2 regions of the Vibrio sp. RC586 genome follow, and region 1 is predicted to be linked to the other one. Evidence: riboswitches for the same ligand, from Rfam matches in the RefSeq annotation. Region 1 holds a riboswitch; the other holds the start of a gene.
The links. A riboswitch is a leader RNA that binds a small molecule or an ion and turns the genes downstream of it on or off. The one in region 1 is predicted to bind cyclic di-GMP.

Region 1 (8,235 bases):
GCTAATCAAAATGAACAGGCTGCGGACTTGGATAACGCATCGAAAGCACAAGCTGAATTTATCGAACAACACTTACTCAACTGGTTACCCACCTTTGTTGAGCGTTGCACTCAATTTGATGACTTTGGACTTTACGCAGCCGTTGCTCGTTTAACATTGGCATTCGTGAGACAAGACAAAGATTACCTTCAAGAGCTGAATACGAATATCGAATAAGTGTCTTGTCACTCTCTTACTTAAGGTTGCCGTTCAACACCAAACTGACTCTTTGGCACAGTAAATAGAGTTTGCCTAGACGAATTGATCGCGAAATAACTTAAAGTTTGATGAATGAATTTCGTTGCGGTGAACAGATTTGCAGTCTAAAATCCACCCGCAAACGATAAAAAACGAATAAAAATATAAACCGCTAATTTTTGGCGGTTTTTGTATTTTTATTACTTTAGGCATTGTGATTGAAGCGCTTTACGTACGGCCTAGTACCGCTCATTGCTGCACAGAGTGTGAAGATTCGCTCAGTCTCGCCTTACTTCTGCTGATTTAATTAACCAATAATATTCGCTGGCATCAGCAGTCATCGACAGGAACACTCTATGGCTACGATTAAAGATGTGGCACGCCTTGCTGGCGTGTCAACGACTACCGTCTCTCACGTCATTAACAAAACTCGTTTTGTGGCTGAAACCACACAGGAGAAAGTGCAAGAAGCGGTTAAACAGCTCAACTATGCTCCTAGCGCTGTTGCACGGAGCTTGAAATGTAACACCACTCGCACCATCGGCATGTTAGTGACGCAATCCACTAACTTGTTCTTCTCTGAAGTGATTGATGGCGTAGAAAGCTACTGTTATCGCCAAGGTTACACTCTGATCTTGTGTAACACAGGCGGCATCTATGAAAAGCAACGTGATTACATTCGCATGTTGGCTGAAAAACGGGTTGATGGCATTTTGGTCATGTGTTCAGACTTGACCCAAGAGCTACAAGAGATGCTGGATGCACACAAAGACATTCCAAAAGTAATCATGGATTGGGGTCCAGAAACCTCACACGCTGATAAAATCATCGACAATTCAGAAGAAGGTGGTTACTTGGCTACCAAATACCTGACTGACCGTGGTCATACTGATATTGCATGCTTAAGCGGTCACTTTGTTAAAGCAGCATGCCAAGAGCGTATTCAAGGCTTCCGCCGTGCTATGGCTGAGGCAAAATTGCCGGTTAATGAAGATTGGATTTTAGAAGGCAACTTTGAGTGTGATACGGCGGTGCTAGCTGCCGATAAAATCCTTGCTATGGATAAGCGTCCAACTGCGGTGTTTTGTTTCAACGATACTATGGCACTTGGTTTGATGAGCCGTCTGCAACAAAAAGGCATCCGTGTACCTGAAGACATTTCCGTGATTGGCTACGACAACATTGAATTAGCGGAATATTTCTCACCACCGCTGACTACCGTACACCAACCGAAACGTCGTGTCGGGAAAAACGCCTTTGAAATTTTGTTAGAGCGCATCAAGGATAAAGAACACGAACGTCGAATTTTCGAAATGCATCCTGAAATTGTCGAGCGCGACACAGTGAAAGACTTGACAAAAAACTAACTTTCTTGACAATTCATGACGCCTATATTTGAAAGCTTGTCACATAAATTTGACAAAACCTATGTAGCATAGGTATTAATAACTTAGCTTATTCTCACATTTGAAATACCAAGTTGTGAGAATAAGCCAAGATTGGTTAATTTTTATCAGGAAAAATGTCACGCACAGGGCAAACCATTTGAAAAAGTGGGACGCAAAGCCTCCGGCCTAAACCAAAAGTTTATGGTAGGTAGCGGGGTTACCGATGGCAAAAAATGCATACACTATGTTGACTCATCATTGACATGGCCGATGCATGCATTTGCTAATTTTCTCGGACCTGATTTGGTGGCGTATGTAACAATACTCCGAGACTAACAGCATGAATAAACCAGTATTAAAAGATTCAATGCGGCTCTTTGAGCAGCTAGGACGTGTGAAATCTCGTTCAATGTTTGGTGGCTTTGGTATTTTCGTCGACGAAACTATGTTTGCGCTTGTGGTTAATGAAACGCTGCACATCCGTGCGGACGATGCCACAATCGAAAAATTCAAACTACAAGGTTATGAACCTTACGTTTATAAGAAACGTGGCTTTCCTGTCGTAACTAAGTACTACGCTTTACCTGAAGATTGTTGGAGCAATCCAACCTCCATCTTAACTGAAGCTCGCGCTGCACTTGAAGTCGCTAAGGCAGAGCGTGAAACGCAAGCTCAAGCAAAACCTGAGCGCTTAAAAGATCTGCCTAACTTACGCTTGGCAACCGAAAGGATGCTCAAAAAAGCAGGGATTGAGAATGTTGAATCACTACACTCTCATGGTGCTGTTGAAGCGTATAAAGCGATTCAGCGTACTCACTCAGCAGAAGTTAGCTTAGAGTTGCTATGGGCTCTAGAAGGTGCGATTGAAGGTAAGCATTGGTCAGTGATCCCACAAAATCGTCGTGATGAACTCTTGAGGCACCTCTAACCTACTGTTTTAGGTTCATAATCACGTCAAGATTTAGGTGTGAACACACCAAGACATACGTACATATAACGTGTCCATCTGGGCACGTTATTTTTTGAAAGAAATCCTGCTCTTCCCCTTTCTTTATTCTTAGAGTCTCAGCAATCACGCCTAATTTGGCGAGTTTGAACTCAGTGAGTATGTGTGTATTCATTCCTGAGGCTGTTAGGTATTGGCTACGCTGACTTGCTGCCAACCTGCAACTCCAAATAGTTTGGGTATACTTGACTTAAGTGTTTTGTCACTTGCCAAAACATCGAAATGATTACTAGGTATCTTTACATGAATAAAAAACTCATCATTGCCTTAATTTTGATCGCGATTACCGCCATCTTGGTGACGCAATTTAGCCAATATCTCACGTTGGATATGGCGAAAGCCAAACAAGCAGAATTAGCAAGCTATATTGATGCCCATCTATTGCAAGCCGCTTTCATTTACTTTGTGGTATATGTTTTATTGACTGCGTTTTCCATCCCTGGAGCAACCGTTGTTACTCTACTGGGTGCTGCGCTGTTTGGTTTTTGGCTCAGTCTACTACTTGCTTCCTTCGCTAGTACCATTGGCGCAACCCTCGCATTCCTCAGTAGTCGCTTTCTTTTGCGTGACTGGGTTCAAGCGAAGTTTGCCGATAAACTGTTAACCATCAACCAAGGTGTTGAGCGAGATGGTGCGTTTTACTTACTCTCACTACGCCTCATCCCGATTTTCCCTTTCTTTTTGATTAACTTGGTTATGGGACTGACCCCAATCTCTGTTTGGCGCTACTACTGGGTAAGCCAACTAGGTATGCTACCCGGCACAGCGGTTTATCTGAATGCGGGTACACAATTGGCGGAAATTTCAAGTTTAGGTGAAATCGTGTCCTTCCCTGTCCTTGCTTCATTTGTGCTACTAGGGGTATTCCCAATTATCGTTAAGTGGTTGATGAATAAGTTCCAGCAACGCACCATCCAATCTTCAATTAAGTAAGCATCTAATTGTTAGCATGAAGATTTACACTGCCTCTAACCCATTGGAAGCCCATATGCTGATGCAACTACTGCGTCAGCAGGGCATTCGGTGTGAGATGCGGGGAGAAATGTTGTTTGCGCTGCGCGGTGAGATTCCAATAGATCAAAATAGCGCACCATCGTTATGGCTCGTGAATCCTTCACAGCAAAAGGCAGCTGAACAAATTATCGCTGATTTTTTTAATCCGCCCGCAATAACTCGCTGGCAATGCCCTGAATGTGGTGAAAGCCACGAAGGGCAATTTGCGGTTTGTTGGCAGTGTGGTTATACCCAGCTTGATGATTAAAGGATTAGCTGATCTGACGTTGGATAAACTCGATGGAGCGTTGATTAAATAGATCCGGCTGTTCAACATTACAGACATGACCACAGCCGGGAATTTCATACAGCTCACTCTGCGCATGCAGCGCCACCATCTCTTTTACTGGGTGAATAAACATGTAATCCTTTTCTCCCATTAAATACAGTGTTGGAATTGGTAGCTCGCGATCACGAAAATAACGCATAAGTGGGTTAACTTCCGCCGTTAAAGTAAACCAACGCTTAAATTCTTTTTGACACAGCTTCTGAGCTTCACGAATAAAGAGGTGGCGAGACTCTTTCTGGTTACGCTGTGGCATAACGATATAAGCAAACAATCGATAGAGCCACATGTAAGGGATCAGGTGCTTGCTCAAATGCCCTAGCTTAACCAACACTTGCGAGCGTGTATTAAGCCGAGTTACGGCGCCACCAAGCACCATAGAGCTAACACGATGTGTCGCCAGTTCAGCCAGATTGCGCACTATGATGGTACCCAGCGACATTCCGACAAAGTGCGCGGACTGGATTTTCAGGTGATCCAATACTCTAAGTACATCAAGAGTCACCGTTTTAAAGGTATAGCGATTGGCAATCCAATCTCTAAGTAATCGGTTTGATTTACCATGCCCACGTAAATCGATGAGTAACAAGTTAAAATGCTGGCGATAGGCTTTGATCTGCTTAAACCAAATTGACGAACTGCCCCCAGCGCCATGCACAAAAACCACCCACTCGTTACTGGTCGGGTGCAGATAGGTTTTATGAAATAGGACATTTTCAGCGATATCAGTCATCGGAACCTCTTTATTGCGCAGGCCAAGACTACCATAAACTGTATGGAGAGAATGCTTTCTGTTGTAAGAAACTGTTCAAACAACCAGAAAAACAAAGGCACCAACGGGTGCCTTTCACAAACCATCATCATTAGCCAAATCGCGCTAGCCGGTACATCTTCATGTACTCTTGCGCAGACTCTTCCCAGCTAAAGTTTTGCAACATGGCTCGTTGCTGTACTTTCTGCATCTCCTCAGGCTCTTGGAGATAGAACAGCAATGCACGCTGCATGGTGATCAGTAATGCTTCCGGTGTTGGTTCAAGATAACCAAATCCCGTTGCTCGCTCAGGGAACTTATCGTAGTCATTCACCGTATCTTTCAAACCACCGACTTCCCGAACAATAGGCAAAGTACCATAAGCCATGCTGTAAATCTGATTCAGACCACAGGCTTCAAACTCTGATGGCATCAAGAAGAAATCCGCCCCAGCTTCAACCCAGTGTGCTAAACGTTCACTGTATGTCTCTACAAAAGCAAACTTATTGTGCTGAGCATGAGCGATTTTATTAAGCCGCGCCGCAACCTCTGGTTCCCCCGTACCCACAATCACTAGTTGAACTTTATTACGCAAAAACTGCTCTAAAATGGGCAACAAGTAGTGGAAGCCTTTTTGATGAGTGAGGCGGCACACCATACCGAACATTGGCACATCGGCCACAGGCAGATGCAGTTCCTCTTGCAAAGCGGTTTTACACAGCGTTTTCCCTTTACGCATTGAGCTAGGCTCAGCACTGTAAGTGGTTGGTAAATAATGATCCGTTTCCGGGCTCCATTCGCTGTAATCACAGCCATTGACGATGCCGTGTAAATCCCGAGCGCGACGAACAAAGTCATCCACTAAACCATGCGCGCCAAGCGGGGTGAGTAGCTCAGAGGCATAGTTCGGGCTGACGGCGTTAATTTTATCGGCAAAAGCAATCCCAGCACGCAGCATACTGACATGGTCATAACCATATTGCAGGAACTCCATTCCAGACAAATTAAGCTCTGGGATCACTTCAAGTTGGTGATAAGAGAAAATGCCTTTGAATATGGCGTTATGTACCGTGAGTACACTTTTTACTTGCTCGAAGAAACTGTCATAGCGGTAACGAGTTTTGAGTAAGAATGGGACTAACCCCGTGTGCCAATCATTGGCGTGAATAATATCCGGCTGAATCCCCAATTTAGGGAGTACGTCCAAACACGCTGCGGAGAAAAAACCAAACCGTTCACCATTATCGGCATACGCCTGATTATTCTCTGCATACAGCGCCGGGCGATCAAAATAGGCTGGACAGTCAATCAAATAGACTGGAACTCCATCGAGATCTTGCTTAAGCACTCGATAACGAGTGTGTGGCCAATGAGTCAGTTCTGTTTCCAGAACCAACTCGGCCTCTTCCCTACCCGGAACTGAACGATAAGCAGGTAGCACAATAGCTACCCGCTGATGCAACGCTTTCAACGCCTGTGGTAGCGCTTTTGCCACATCGGCTAAGCCCCCACTTTTTACCAGCCCCTGCACTTCTGAAACGGTAAACCAAACGTTGAGTTGTTCCATTCTAGAATCCTACCTTTGTACCTTTTGCAATCACCACAATCCCTTCATCGGACACATGGAAACGTTTTCTGTCCATTTCCAGATCTTCACCGATGATAGTACCAGCAGCAATTTCTACATCTTTATCGATAATTGTGCGTTTAATTGTGCAACCTGCACCAATTTTTACATCGCCCAAGATAACAGATTCACTGATGAAAGAGCCAGCCGCAATATTACTGCGGAATCCCAATACCGATTTATAGATAGTGGAACCTTGAATATAGCTTCCTCCAGAAATGAGGCTATCGGTTATTTCGACTTTATTATGTCCTACATCCACAAACGTAGCTGGAGGTAAAGGCGGATAATACGTGTGCAACTGCCAACTGCGGTTATACAAGGAGAACGGAGGCTCTTGATCGAGCAGGTCCATATGAGCAGCCCAATACGACTCAATCGTGCCGACATCGCGCCAATAAGTAGACTCTTTCTCGCCCTTAATCTTGTTGGTCGTAAAGTCATAGACGTAAACGTTACCGCGCGGGAACATTTTCGGGATAATGTCTTTCCCAAAGTCATGGCTAGATTGGTTGTTCTCCGCATCTTCACGCAGTTCTTTGCTTAGCGTTTCCGCTTCAAAAATGTAGTTACCCATCGAGACCAGTGCCCACTCAGGCTCACCAGGAATCGCTTTAGGATTATTCGGTTTCTCTTCGAAACCAATCATTTTGCCGTGCTCATCGACCTCAATGACCCCAAATTGCGAAGCTTGGCTAATCGGCATACGCAATGCAGAAACCGTCAACTCAGCTTCCATACGGCGATGGAAATCCAACATTTGGCGAATATCCATTTTGTAGATATGGTCAGAACCAAATATACAGACTTGATCGGGAGCCACGATTTCCACAAAACGCAGGTTTTGATAAATCGCATCGGCCGTACCTTCATACCAACGTTTTCCATCACGCATTTGCGCAGGAATAATGTCGATAAAGCGATCCGTGATCCCAGAAAGGTTCCAGCCTTTTTTCATGTGTAGGTACAAGGATTGTGATTTAAATTGCGTCAAAACGTAGATACGCATTAAATCAGCATTCACAAAGTTGTTGAGTGCAAAGTCGATTAAACGATAACTTCCACCAAAAGGAACTGCCGGCTTGGTACGGGTTTCAGTCAACGGTTTCAACCGTGAACCTTCTCCACCCGCCAAAATCATGCCTAATACTCCAGCCATGTGTGTTCTCCATTCTTTTATAATATTTACCGAACCACAGAATAGGTTTCACTTTGGGGATATGTGGTGCGGCGATCCATGCAAACCGACAGCAAACAAATACGACAGCCAGCAAAAAATATGCTGAATAAACAATGCAATCGGTTGGCTATACGTTATCGAATCCGCAGCAGAATACCAATCTATTTCTTGAAATCTCCGTAGTGAACAAGTGAATGATGGAAAAGACTTATTCCAACTCACACTCTGTTGGTGGTTCAATTTCATAAATCTAACATTAAGGAATAACGCATTATTCGGTTACTGAAGTCAGTTCACCTCCTGGGCCGATAACATATGAGTAGCGAAATGTTTCGCCAATAGGCTTAAAAGAATGAATCGTGGATAAAAATCGGACTGAGAAAGAGCTTGGTGGATTGGAGTGCTATACCTATGAATAGGCAGCTCCAGCTCCGGTTAAAAAAGGCTCAAAATTGAGTGGTTAAAACCATAGTAGGCAGGAAGAAGTGGCAAGACTCTCTCTTGAGTCACACTCTGGAAAATTGATTGTGCAAGACATCAGTATAGAAATGAGGATTCTCAGAAGCGCTTCACAATACGTGAACCACAAATAAGACAAGGCAGCGAAAGCTGCCTTGTCGTGTCTTAAAATGAACAACTAAGACTATTTGGCGTTTTTACGCTTATCAGTGACGAGCCATTTCCCCTCTTGGTAAACAGCCATCCAA
Region 2 (8,235 bases), on a different contig from region 1:
TAATCCACTTTGCCTTGCCACTCTTGGCCGGGAAGGGCATCCAAAGTCATGCTGGCTTGGCTACCTTTGTTTAACCAGTGAGCTTGGCGCTCAAACACTTCGGCATCCACCCACACTTCGTTGAGTGGGCCTGCGCTGATCACGGCTTGCGCTGGAGATAAATATCCCCCTTCACGAATATTCAGGCTGGCAATCACGCCGTTGGCTAACGCTTTCACTTCGATGGTTTGGGAAGCTTTGCCACGACGAATCACTTGATTGATCTGCTCACGGTCGACGCCAAGTGAGCTGAGCCTTTCGGTTGCCCCTTTGACCAGACCCTCACGACCGGTTCGCACCGCGTTCAACAACTCTTCTTGTGCTTTTACCAACTCGGGAGAGTAGAGGGTAAACAGCACATCGCCTTTTTTCACTTGCTCGCCCACCGCGTTGATGTAGAGCTTTTCTACCCAACCGGAAACGCGCACGTTGGTTTGCCAAAGTTGGCTTTCGTCAAACGCGATATAACCTACAGTTTCAATACGAGGTGACAATTTGCTGAGTTCGACCTGTGTCGTTTTCACGCCCAGATTATTTTCGACCGCCGGATCGATTTTCACTGTGCCCGGTTTGTCATTACGGCTCGCTAAATCTTCGGCATAAACTGGGATCAAATCCATCCCCATCGGTGATTTGCCCGGTTTATCGCGTTTGTAATTCGGGTCCATCGGTGCAACCCAATAAAGTGGCTCATTCCCCCCTTTACTGTCTGCAGTGGAAGCCATCGCACTCATATCGTGGCTATTGAAGTATTGGTTAGCCGCAAAGCCCAGAGTGCCGCCAATCAGTAAAGCAATGGTTGTGGTTTTTAATATTTTCATGAGGTTATTCCTTGGCAGATGAGCGACGACTAGATTCAGCATTCAGTTCAGGTTGGGTGACGGAGTAATCAAACCCGCCAAGCAACATGGCTAAATTACTGCTGACTTGGTTGTAGTCAGTGATGAGGCGCTGCCATTCCAATTCGACAGCCAGTTCATCACGAGTGGCGGTAATCACATCATTGAACTGCGAAGTATTGTTTTGATAGCCACGTTCCACTGCTTTGGTGCGTGCTTTGGCTTGATCAAGCAAAGTGGTTTTGTAACGTTCGAGGCGTTGCTCAAGATTGGTACGGTCAACCAATAGGGCATTGACCTTGGCATTCATCTGCGCAAGGAGCAGATCTTTTTGCGATTTGGCAGCCCCCACTTGATATTGCGCAGCGGCATGGTTGCGATCTTGGCGATTCCCCGTAAATAACGGGATGTCCATCGTTAAATAGGCGCTCACCAGATCGGAAGCGGGTTCTCCCTTCATGTTGTTGGCTTGGCGATAGGCGTACATCACTTCCACCCCAAATTGTGGCGTGTACGATTGCTCGGCCAATTCCACTTGAGTTTGGTTCACCGCAATATTGGCATCGGCCATACGCACCATAGGGTGCTGTGCCAAGAGTGGGAAATACTTGCCTGATGACGTGGTTTCGAGCAAATCATCCAGCTTTTGCCAATCCAACTGATTACTGGTTTTCAACTGAACTTGATTGGAGAGCCATTCACTGCCCAACCATTCGGACATTTGTGAGAGAAGTCGACGCTGCATTTGCTGGTTCGCTTGCAGTTTTTCTTCTAACTGGCTGACTTGCAGTTGAGCATTCAGCAGATCTTGCGCTTCATTTTTACCGATGGAGTAGTTGGTGCTGATGAAGCTTTCTAGCTCGCGCATTAAGCGCTGATTTTCACGCAACACACGTTCCGCCTGTTGCTGATAACCCAACTCCAACCAGAGTTGAGTGATACCGTTGGCGACTTCGCGCTCCCGATTTTCGACTTGCAAAGCCATACCATCGGCTTGTTGTGAGGCTTTTTTGCCTTGCAAATCTAAGGTATCGCCGCGCTCAAATTGTTGCATTAAACCAACGGAAATATTGGTCATCGCATCTTCATCAAATTTGAAGCTATCGACCGGCAAACCACCAAAACCGACTTTGAGTTTGGGGTCCATGAGGGTAGTCGCGGCAACGCCGGTTTCTCGCATGGCTTGGGATTGGGCATAAAACTGCTTACGGCTTGCATCGTTGGCGAGCGCTTGTTCAATAAGCAGAGTCAAAGGATCGCTTTGGGACAGTAACTGCCCTGAAGAAGTCGCAGAAGACTGCGCCATCACAGGTGTTACGACCAGAGCGGAAACGCTGATACACAGCGCCAATAGGCTCGGTTTCATTTTTTCTAATCCAATCTGCACGTCAAAAAAGACGTGAAAACACACGTCACGGCTCACAGGAGCACAGTGACACGACGAATTTGTGATTGAATTAAGCTATTGGAGGTCGATAGAGGGATTGCTGCCTTTGCACCACGGATTTGGCGGATTCATAGGGAATCAAAGCCAGTTGGTATTGTGCAGGTAGGCTATAGGCGGTTTGCGGTAAAAACGCGAACACACTCACGCATGCAGCGGTACAACAGTTATGGATCGAGGGAGCATCACTCATGCAATGGTTTGAACTTTCCTCCATTGAGGAGTGGCTCATCGGCATGGAGTGAGACATTTGGCTGCTATCCATCATCACGCAACCGGAAGGTGCTTCAGCTTCAGATTGGTGAACGGAGGCACTGATCATTTGCCAAGTCATTAAAGGCGCGCTTGAAGCAATACTGGAGCTCAGCATGGTAAACATGCTGATGATGGAGATCCAGAATATGCGAAGAGGAGATAAGCGCATTTTGTGCCTTGAATGAAAAACTTAGCCGTAATTTAAAGCTTTACCCTAGGGTAAGGTCAAGTGATGTTTTGGGTATATTGAGATAGTATTTTGCGAGAAATCGCGCATAATCCTGCTATTCAACACTCAAAGAAGAGATGACCTATGACTGATTTTCAATATTACTTTCATCAACTTCCTTGTTTTGACTGTAAAAAAACCACAGTAAGCACGGATCTGGGCTGGTTAACGGCAGCAATGAAAGAGGATGTATTAGCACAAGTGGCAGAGCTGATTGCACAAGACAACGTTGAGCCAGATCTTTCCGTGAACATAACTTGTACTAAAGAAGAAGCGCGCGATTACTTATTGCTGAATTTCTACGGTTACTCAGAAGAAGAACTGGCAAATCAAGTAGAAGCGGAAGATGAGCAAGAAGTCGTGGATGAAATCGCTGAACTTGTGGCAGAAGGCAATGGCGCGATTGTTTTTGAACACGAAATCGCTCTGCAAAGCTGTACTGATTGCGAAATGGATGAAGAGTAAAACAGATTTAATCCAGTGACTTTCTGTGCGGGTGGCGATGAGATTTTTCTCTAGCTCAAATAAAAAATCCCTCAGTGTTGGCTGAGGGATTTTGTGTTTTAGGGAGGGGAAATTAGAGTTTATCCCACGCCATTTCCCAATGGCTGCCTGTACCCGGTTGGTACTGAGTGGTATTGGTTGTCCATTGTTGACAGTAGCCAGAGTATGGCCATGGCTTACATTGGTAGATTGCGCCATCCGAACCTAGCACTTTGGTGCCAGCAACATACTCTTTCAAACCGTTAGGGAAGGCAAAGTCATAGTCACCTGGTGTTGGTGGGGTTTGTGGCTCAACCAACATAAAATCAAGAGTTTGCTGATCTTGCAGATTGCCATCGCGATCTTTGATACGAGAAACCAGCATGTGGTGCCCCGCTTTGGCTTCACTCAGTTCTAAGGTTACTGATTTCAGCTCGCCATCCGTCATCGCTTGAGTCCAGCTCGCTAGTGGTTTTTGGTGGTGGTTATAAACCGTCAGTTCTGCGGTCATTTCACCTTGTGCTTCTAGTGTCAGGTCAAGTTGAACAGGCTGCTCGCCAATTTCATATTCTTTCGCTAGACCTGAAACCGTCAGTGAATACTCAGGCTGTGGCGCTTCAATTTGGTAGCCAATTTCAACACGTTTCAAACCGCTGCCTTCTTTCAGGTAAATCGGGTTAGTGCCGTAAACTGGAACAAATTGATCGCCATTAAGCTGACCAGCTCGTTGCTGTTTTTGCGTTTGGTTAATTTTAGTCGCCAGAGCGTAAGACCATTGATTAGCTTGGGTTAGCATCTCAGAGTCGATTTTCAGCTCGGTACGGTAAGCTGGGTTTTCTCCGGTTGCATCAAATACTCGTGTGTACACGGTATCGCCAATGCTGAGATCCATGCTTGGAATGATTTGTCCGGCTTGGTTCCAATCTGGTAACACAGGGCCGTTACCATCAAATTTTACATCAATCACGTTATAGAAAGAGGCCGCAGTATCGCCCACATCCCATACCGCGAGGATGACTTGGTAACCTTCACGTTCTGGCACAATACATTCGTGGCTAACACGTTTCGGTGGTTGCACCATATTGCCTTCCACCACGCAGAATGGATTCAGATCAAAAGAATCGCGTGACAAAGCTTGGTTTGGGTTCCAGTTTGGCTTGGTGATGTAGTATTTCCAGTCTTTAGTGACGTGGTTAGCGGTAAATGTCCACTCAAAAGTTTGTGGACCTGCTTGGATTGGGCGTTTTACCCAACGGTCGGCGGTTTGTTCATCTAGTGCTGCGGCCAATGCCGATTCGGCACTGGCAATTTTGCCATCACGAGGGCCAGCGACTGGGAAGCCATCAGGGCCTTCCACACTTTGTGGTTCGTACTGAATACCACCACAGTTGGTATTTTTTTCTCCAGTTCCATTGGCGGCAAATTTACATAAAGTAGCTCGTCCCTCGGCAATGCCGTTTTCCACTGAAGAGACATAGCCGTGTCCATAGGCTAATCCACTGATACCGGAAAGGATCAGCGCGATAGCGGTCATTTTAGGTTGTTTTTTCATCACAGACTCTTTTTTGTTAGCTGACATAGTTTGACTGACAGATCGTCAGACGTAGTTCAGAGCTAATCTGAACTTTGGCACATTCAGCAACGCATAAGACAAAGCGGCGTAAGCCGAATTGGCAACCCCGCTATCATAGGTTTAAGAGGGCTTTATGAGCTTTCTTGACCGACAGACCGGAAGCTTTGCGTCCCATTTTTTCAAATGGTTTGCCGAAGTGTGACCGAAAGCAAATTTACTTAAGGTCAGAGGAGAAAGCGAAGTCATTACTAGGTTTGTGGAATGAAGCTCTCACGCTTAATTTTTAGAGTAAAATAACTAATATCTAAATGAAATAACTCACATTTATTTCATTTGAAATCCATATGCCATGCTTGTATTTGTTATTGCATATTGTCAATGGCTCACTGATCCAAATTGGGTGCCAGACGTAAATTCAGGCTAATAGCTTGAAGCACATCCTACAAAGTTCGCTCTTAACTTTACAAGAAGCACCATACACCATCCGGTTGCTCGATTGATATTGGGGATCAACTCAATCATGCTCACTCTGAAACGGCTATTGAAACTTATCGTGTTGCTCAAGGTGGATCTACTTAGCTCAAATAGAAGATTTTGCGCGGTAAATTTGGGGCTTCTGACTGAGTGCAATCCGGATCAAGTCGATGCATGGTACTTAGGGATTTATATTGATGCGATTGAATGGGTGGATCTTCCGTATACTCGTGGTATGGCGTTATTTGCGGATGGCGGTTTAATTGCCACGAAACCTTATGCCGCGAGCGGCTCTTACATCAAAAAATGAGTGCTTACTGCACTTCGTGTTTCTATCAGGTTGAACAGAAATCAGGTGAGAATGTCTGCCCACTGAGTTCACTCTATTGGCGCTTTATGCTCAAACATCGTGACTGACTCGCTAACAATCCTCCAACTGGGATGCTATATAAAACATGGGATAAGATGAAAAGTAGCGATCAACAGGTGATTTTAGTAACCGCCGAAGCATACATTAACCAGCTTGAAACTTTGTAACACAGGCCGAGCCAAGCCAATAAATCACAATTCGGCGCAATATTTGCTTGGTATTTTCAGTCAGAAGTTGGATTTCAAGCCCGAGCTTGGGCGGTTTGCCCCATGACAAGGTGAGCGTAAAGCTAACGCTTCGACAAAATAGTATAAAGAAATGGTGTGTTTGCTCTAATGAGTGAAAGGCTAATAAAATAATGTTTTATTGATAATGCATTGTTTTTATAGGTGTTTATGACTTACAGGTTACGCATGTACGCCCGAAAGTCATTGCAGCTTACTGTGAAGTACTTCAAAATTAGGGCGTTTCTATTTCTTCTTGGTTAAGAATGAGGTTTTGATGAGAGTCGCTGATCTACTAAAGCATCGAGCTGAAAACTTGGTTAAGCACACTGAATTTAAACAGTGGGTGTCTCCGTCTGTGCGCGAGTACTGGGATGACATTTTGCACAAAACCAATCGTCGCCCACTGTTTGCGTGGGTGAAAGATCTGCACCTGCCTGCCAATGAAGAAACGCCGATTCCGGAACCGATTGTGCTCAAACCGGAAGCTCAGGCTTTGTATGATCGACTGCAAACCCAAGTGGGGGAAGTGATCCACACTGGAGACTGGTTGCTGGTCGATCAAGAGCGTATCAATCAATTTGGTATGGTGACTGAAGACATGCAGTGGATCCATACCAATCCAGAGCGTGCGGAATCAGAGTCGCCGTTCAAAACAACGATCGCCCACGGCTTTTTAACTTTGGCCCTGTTGCCTCGTTTGACGGACAGTGTTGATGAAGAGAAATCGCTGTTTCCTACCGCAAAAATGGTAGTGAATATCGGCCTCAACTCTGTACGCTTCCCTTATCCAGTGAAATCGGGCAACCGAGTACGTGCTGTGAGCACGTTATCGAAGGTGACACCAATCAAGAAAGGTCTTGAGATCGAGCGTGAAATCAAGGTTGAGATCGAAGGCGTTCGTCGCCCTGGTTGTGTTGTGGTTTCGGTGATTCAACTGCATTTCTAATGTGCTTATATTTGAAAGCGAAGAATAAAAACGAAGATTAAAGACAAGGAGAGTTAATTTAATACTCTCCTTGCTTGTTTATGGCAGAACCCAATTAATCGATATCATTGGGCATAATATACCCATATTCAACGATCAGCTTCTTGGCGCGATCTGATTTCACAAACTGAATAAATCGTTGGGTGTCAGTATCCGCTTTGTCTGAGTAGTGCAGAATCAAAAACGGGCGAGAAAGCTGGTAACTGTGTTTTGCTATGTTGTCGGCTGTCGGATCGGTTTTCTCAAATTGCAGTGGTTTGACCGATTTATCGACTGAACCAATCGAAATAAAGCCAATTGCTTGGGTGTTGTGGTTAACCAGAGTTTTCATCATGCTGTTACTGTTAACCACTAACACGGAAGGGCTGATATCAGAAACTTGACGATCTTTGATCACTTTAGTCAGCCCCAGTAGGCTTTCGAAGCTATAGCGAGTGCCGGAAGAAGCTTCACGAGTTACGACAGCAATTTTTTGGTCATTACCGCCTACTTGTTTCCAGTTCGTTACCTGTCCTCTGTAGATTCCGTAGAGTTGTTCACGCGTTAAGTTGCCGACCGGATTGGCTTGGTTAACCACAGCAGCAATTCCATCATAGGCGAGGATAAAACTGTTTAAATTATCTTCTTCTTCACTTTCGGTAAGATAGCGCGAACTCATTGCAATATCGGCTACTCCTTTCTTAAGTAGGGTAATTCCTGCTGTTGTCCCCACTCCTTGTACTGCCACGAAAGATTCGGGGTGGGTCTTGTTATACTCTTCAGCCAGTACATCCATGATTCTGGCAACAGAAGTTGAGCCTGAAACGGTAATTTCACTTGCTTGCGCAGAAGAAGTCATCGCAGAGATGGAGAAGAAAAGTGCGCAAACGGCGGCAAGTGCCTTCCTATACATAAAGTCGCTCCCATAATGTAAAAAAATCCTGTGCAGTATGCCTGAAACGTATGACAAAAATGTGAATGAGTTCCTCGGTTTAGTTTTTGATTTGTGAAGTCTGCAAGGAATGTGGCTATTGCTTATACTCAAATGACACTAAGATCATGGAATCGATTTCTACAGATAGCCATACTGAGTAAATCTAATTACCCGCGAGGTTAAAAATGATTGTCAACCTTCTACAGCGACAGCTTGAACGCCGTGCCGAGTTACTCTGCATGAGCCGCAATCAGAGCGTGCCTGCTGAGTTAGGCAAATCTAGCTTTGAACCAATTGAAAATGGCGTTCTGTTTTCTTTGTGTCATTACAAGCTTGATTCGTCCCATTGTGATTATGAAAGTCTGGTGGCAAAGATCATTTGGGAAGAGGCATCAAAACAGTGG

Region 2: it holds a riboswitch for cyclic di-GMP, as region 1 does, so the genes downstream of both, gbpA (N-acetylglucosamine-binding protein GbpA) here and VOA_RS04500 (TfoX/Sxy family DNA transformation protein) in region 1, are expected to answer to the same signal.

Annotation. Positions count from the first base shown of each region.
Region 1 covers NZ_ADBD01000013.1:220,997-229,231, forward strand. Annotated here, with positions in the region: gene torD (molecular chaperone TorD) at 1-216, shown strand, start outside; gene purR (HTH-type transcriptional repressor PurR) at 594-1,604, shown strand; cyclic di-GMP riboswitch class I at 1,763-1,850, shown strand; gene VOA_RS04500 (TfoX/Sxy family DNA transformation protein) at 1,966-2,553, shown strand; gene VOA_RS04495 (TVP38/TMEM64 family protein) at 2,875-3,564, shown strand; gene VOA_RS04490 (putative signal transducing protein) at 3,581-3,892, shown strand; gene VOA_RS04485 (alpha/beta fold hydrolase) at 3,897-4,703, opposite strand; gene glgA (glycogen synthase GlgA) at 4,834-6,288, opposite strand; gene glgC (glucose-1-phosphate adenylyltransferase) at 6,290-7,507, opposite strand; gene topA (type I DNA topoisomerase) at 8,172-8,235, opposite strand, start outside.
Region 2 covers NZ_ADBD01000010.1:474,243-482,477, reverse strand. Annotated here, with positions in the region: gene VOA_RS05845 (efflux RND transporter periplasmic adaptor subunit) at 1-860, opposite strand, end outside; gene VOA_RS05850 (TolC family protein) at 865-2,244, opposite strand; gene VOA_RS05855 (hypothetical protein) at 2,336-2,701, opposite strand; gene VOA_RS05860 (hypothetical protein) at 2,891-3,271, shown strand; gene gbpA (N-acetylglucosamine-binding protein GbpA) at 3,384-4,841, opposite strand; cyclic di-GMP riboswitch class I at 4,959-5,065, opposite strand; partial or broken gene VOA_RS19635 (cryptochrome/photolyase family protein) at 5,467-5,873, shown strand; gene VOA_RS05875 (MaoC family dehydratase) at 6,208-6,879, shown strand; gene VOA_RS05880 (phosphate ABC transporter substrate-binding protein) at 6,974-7,810, opposite strand; gene VOA_RS05885 (DUF3024 domain-containing protein) at 8,017-8,235, shown strand, end outside.